2 regions of the Arthrobacter sp. MOO21 genome follow, and region 2 is predicted to be linked to the other one. Evidence: predicted binding sites of a transcription regulator. Region 2 holds the regulator's gene; the other holds the start of a gene.
What was found. Region 2 encodes Rex, which represses fermentation and respiration genes when NADH is low (regulators of the CRP and FNR family bind a similar motif). Its sites were predicted from a motif close to CTTGTGAANNNNTTCACAAG; they were not measured.
Positions count from the first base shown of each region.

Region 1: the regulator Rex is predicted to act here: its motif matches at 1,020-1,039, upstream of AC2JAJ_RS16445 (glyceraldehyde-3-phosphate dehydrogenase).

Region 1 is NZ_CM170671.2:3,534,498-3,536,946, forward strand. Features, by position in the region: RNA gene rnpB (RNase P RNA component class A) at 4-393, shown strand; gene AC2JAJ_RS16440 (TspO/MBR family protein) at 483-998, shown strand; gene AC2JAJ_RS16445 (glyceraldehyde-3-phosphate dehydrogenase) at 1,255-2,449, shown strand, end outside.
Region 2 is NZ_CM170671.2:2,508,578-2,511,026, forward strand. Features, by position in the region: gene AC2JAJ_RS11610 (HAD family hydrolase) at 1-622, opposite strand, end outside; gene AC2JAJ_RS11615 (glutaredoxin family protein) at 701-955, shown strand; gene AC2JAJ_RS11620 (redox-sensing transcriptional repressor Rex) at 968-1,693, shown strand; gene AC2JAJ_RS11625 (YybS family protein) at 1,788-2,449, opposite strand, start outside.

The DNA of each region.
Region 1 (2,449 bases), 1.0 Mb from region 2:
GGATGGGACAGCCAGACGGCCGCGCGCCACGCAGGTGGCTCGAGGAACGTCCGGGCTCCACAGGGCAGGGTGGTGGGTAACGCCCACTCGGGGTAACCCGCAGGCCAGTGCCACAGAAAACAGACCGCCCGCCTTCCCCGTCCCCGGACAGGGGAGCGCGGGTAAGGGTGAAACGGTGGTGTAAGAGACCACCAGCTTCCCGGGTGACCGGGAAGGCTAGGTAAACCCCACCCGGAGCAAGGCCAGACAGGACACGTTTGAGGGCTGCCCGCCCAAGTGTCCGGGTAGGCCGCTGGAGGGTGCCGGCAACGGTACTCGTAGATGGATGGCCGTCGCCCCCGTTCCGGTAACGGGACGGGGGAACAGAACCCGGCGTACCGGCTGTCCCATCCGCACACCCGGGTCAAGCCGGCATCCCGGTTTGACCTGACACTGCGGGTTGGGGATGCTGGACCGTGGCCGTAAACACCGACCCCCCGACCGTGACCGCAGAAGTCCATCCGCAGCTCCCGTCGCACGGCCTCCAGGCCGTCGCCTTCATCGGCTTCCTGGCCCTTTCCGCGGCGGCATGGGCGCTTGCCTCCATCCCCATCATCCTGAATCTTGGCGGCTGGTTCGCTGCTGCCGCCAACGCACCCTGGATGCCGCCGGGCTGGATGTTCCGCTCGATGTGGATGGCACTGTATGCCGGTGTTGCCGTCGCCGCGTGGCTGGTCTGGCGCAGGGGAGCGATGGTTGGCGGCACCCTGGCCGGTTACACAGCCCAGCTCCTGCTCAACGCCGCCTGGCCGGCGACTTTCTTTGGCCTCTTCCCGATCCTGGGAACGGCCGCTTTATGGGCGGCGTTCGCCGTGATCTGCGCCCTGGCCGTTTCCCTGGCATTCCTGGTCCTGCGTTTCGGCCCCGCCAGTGCCGGCGCCGGGCTCCTGGTGCTGCCATATCTCTCCTGGGTGGTCTTCTCCGCCAGCCTGAACCTCTATTCGGCACTCCACAACTGAGAGCCCGCATCCGGTGGGGGCTGTGTGAGTGATTTCACGCGATACGGTCCTGTTCCGGGGTGCGGGCCAAATTAGAATAGTGGAAGGACGCAGGAGTTCTTCCGCCGGGAATTGCGTTCGCAACCGGCGGTTTTTCTTTGCAGCGATCCAGGTGCCTGGGGGCCGACCCCTGCAGGCGCCGGTGCCCCTGGACATCATCAGGTGGCCTACATCTGTGTACGAGGACGTACACGGCTGAACCGAGGAAGGTATTTCTGTGAGCCAGACGTCTGATTCTTGCCTTGACACGTGGATGGGCCGGGAGGCCCTCGCCGAGGCCATGATCCCGGTGATCGGCAGGCTGTACCGCGAAAACAACGTGGTGACCAGCATCCACGGCCGGAGCCTGATCAACAAGTCCACCATGAACATCCTCAAGGCGCACCGTTTTGCGCGCCGGATGAGCAAGGACGAGCTGCTCCTGGAGGAAACAGCACCCCTGCTGAACACCTTGGCCGGCCTTGAACTGGGTGCGGCCGCCATCGACATCGCCCGGCTGAACCAGAAATTCAAGGAGGAAGGCAACGGCGCCTCCCTCGAAGAGTTCCTCCGCGGCGAGCTCGCCGAGATCGTCGGCAAGCGCGGCGGAGACGAGCGCACCAGCACCGACGTCGTGCTCTACGGCTTTGGCCGGATCGGCCGCCTGCTGGCGCGCCTCCTCATCGAAAAGGCCGGTGGTGGGCACGGCCTGCGCCTGCGCGCCATCGTGGTACGCCGCGGATCCGACAACGACCTTTCCAAGCGCGCCAGCCTGCTCCGCCGGGACTCCGTCCACGGTTCCTTCGAGGGCACCATCCGGATCGACGAGGCGGCCAACACCATCACGGCCAACGGCGTCCGGATCCAGGTCATCTACTCCAATGATCCCGCCACGATCGACTACACCGCCTACGGCATCAACAACGCGCTGGTGGTGGACAACACCGGCCGCTGGCGCGATGCCGAAGGCCTCTCCCAGCACCTGCAGAGCAAGGGTGTTGCACGGGTGCTGCTGACTGCACCGGGCAAGGGCGAGCTGAAAAACATCGTCCACGGCATCAACCACCGGGACATCGAGGACAGTGACACGATCGTCTCCGCTGCGTCCTGCACCACCAACGCCATCACTCCGGTCCTGAAGGCCATCAACGACAAGTTCGGCGTGGTCCACGGCCACGTGGAAACCGTCCACTCCTTCACCAACGATCAGAACCTGATCGACAACTTCCACAAGGGCGACCGCCGCGGCCGCTCCGCCGCCCTGAACATGGTGATCACCGAGACCGGCGCCGCCAAGGCGGTGGCCAAGGCCCTCCCCGAACTCCTGGGCAAGCTGACCGGCAGCTCCATCCGCGTCCCCACCCCGGACGTCTCCCTGGCCATCCTGAACCTCAGCCTGGAAAACGGCACCACCAAGGACGAGGTCAACAACT
Region 2 (2,449 bases):
GCAGCGGGATGTCGTTGTAGGAGTCGCTGTAGGCCCAGCAGCGCTTGAGATCCAGGTCCTCCTCGTCGGCGATGGCCTGGACGGCCACGGCCTTGGCCGAGCCGTGCAGGATGTCTCCCACCAGCCGGCCTGTGTACATGCCCTCCGAGACTTCCCCCACCGTCCCCAGCGCGCCGGTCAGTCCCAGCCGGGAGGAAATCACTGTTGCAACCTCGATGGGTGTGGCCGTAACCAGCCAGACGCGCCGGCCCACCCGCAGGTGCTGTTCGGCCAGCGCCTTGGCTCCGGGCCAGATCCGGGAGGCAATCATCTCGTCATAGACTTCTTCGCCGAGCGCCTTGACGTCGTCAACGGTGATGCCGGCGGCCAGCGTCAGGGCCGAGTCGCGGACGGCATGGACGTCGTCGATGTTTTCCCCGCGCGCCACGAACTTGAACTGCTTCCAGGCGAAGCCTGCAGCCTGCACCAGGGTAAAAGCGCCGCGCTGGTGCATCTTGCGTGCCACATGGAAGAGGCTGGCGCCTCGCATGAGGGTATTGTCAACGTCGAAAAACGCCGCCTCGCCGCGCTGCGGCGCAGGTTCGGGCCGCGTGACTACGGCGACGTATTTCTCCTCGGGCATGGAGTTGAGTCTAGTCAATGCACCGCACTGCCGCCGTCGGCGTCGCCCGCGGGCCGCCAACGGCGCTACGGTTAAGCCATGGCTACACCCCGCGTCGTCCTGGTCACCAAAGCTGACTGCCACCTTTGCGAAGAAGCGCGCGACGCCGTGGGCCGGGTCACTGCCTCGCTGGGACTGTCCTGGAGCGAAGAGCAGGTGGACCACCAGCCCGAGCTGCGGGAACGGTATGCCGAAGAGATCCCGGTGGTGCTGGTGGACGGGGTGCAGCGTGACTTCTGGAAAATCGACGAGGCCCGTCTGGCACGCGTCCTGCAGCGCGCCATGGCGCAGTAGGGGGAGGTGCGGGTGACGTCGCTGGGTTCAACGCCGCAGCCTGTCCCGGACCTGCCGGGCGCCACGGGTACGACCGCCAAGCAGATTCCGCCTGCTGCCGTGGCCAGGCTGACGCTCTATCTCCGTGCTTTGAACACCCTGATGGCGGACGGGGTGGAGCGCGTTTCCTCCGAGTCCCTTGCCGAGGCCTCCGGGGTCAGTTCCTCGACGCTGCGCAAGGACCTCTCCCATGTGGGCTCATACGGGACCAGGGGAGTGGGTTATGAGGTCCAGTACCTCAGCCGCCACATCGCCGCCGCCTTAGGGCTGACACACGACTGGAAAGTCGCCATTGTGGGTGCCGGAAACCTGGGCAAGGCGCTCGCCCGGTACGGCGGCTTCGAATCCCGGGGATTCGACGTCGTGGCCATCTTCGACGCCGACCAGATGGTGGTGGGCAACGAGGTGGGATGGCTGCGGGTCAGCGACGTCGCGGACCTTGAAACCGTCCTGCACCGGACGGGCGCGAACATGGTGGTGCTGGCCCTTCCGGCCGCGGTGGCCCAGGGGGTCTGCGACCGGGTGGTGACAGCGGGTGTGCGCAGCATACTGAGCTTCGCTCCCGTGATGCTCCAGGTGCCCGAAGGGGTCAACCTCCGCAAGGTGGACATGGCCACGGAGCTGCAGATCCTGGCTTACCACGCCCAGCGCGTGCAGGATCCGGCGCAGCCCGCAGAGGCACCCGGGCAGACTGCCTAGCGCAGCGCAGCCTGCTTCCGCCGCGCCAGCACTGAAAAAGCGACGGCCAGGGAATCAATCCCTGGCCGTCGCTTTCTTGCTGTTCGGCCGGCGCCTACCGTCCGTACGGGTTGCCGAAGCCGCCTGAGTAGGGATTGCTGAACGGCTGCTGCTTCCGGAAGTAAGGAGACGCCGCCGGAAGGTACAGCAGCACGATGGCCGCGATCCCCAGGACGGTCCCGAGGGTGGCGAATGTGGGGACGCCGAAGAGGCCCAGCACGGACAGGGCCGCAAACACAGTTCCCAGGATGCGTGCCCAGTTCCTGCCCTTGCGGATGAAGAAAGCGACCAGGAGGTAGAGCCCGGCGCCGATGATGGCGAAGACCACCAGCGTCCCGGCGATGACGCTCTTGATGTCCTCGTAGGTGACACCGCTGGCGCCGCTGGTTTGCATCTGCTGCTCGAATGTCTGCCTGAAGGCCGGATCATCCAGTTGGGTCAGCCCGGTCAGCACGGAGATGACGAAGATGATGCCCGACGCGATCAGGAGCCAGAACGAGATGTTGACCAGCTGCGGGACGCCGCCGGCGACTGCTGCCTGCGGCTGCTCCGACGGGTACTGGCCGTAGGGGGACTGGCCGTAAGGCTGCTGCCCGTACTGCGGAGCGTTCTGGCCGTAGGGCTGCTGGCCGTACTGGGGTGCGTTCTGGCCATACTGCGGTGCGTTTTGGCCGTACTGCGGTGCGTTCTGCCCATACTGCGGAGGGTTTTGGCCAT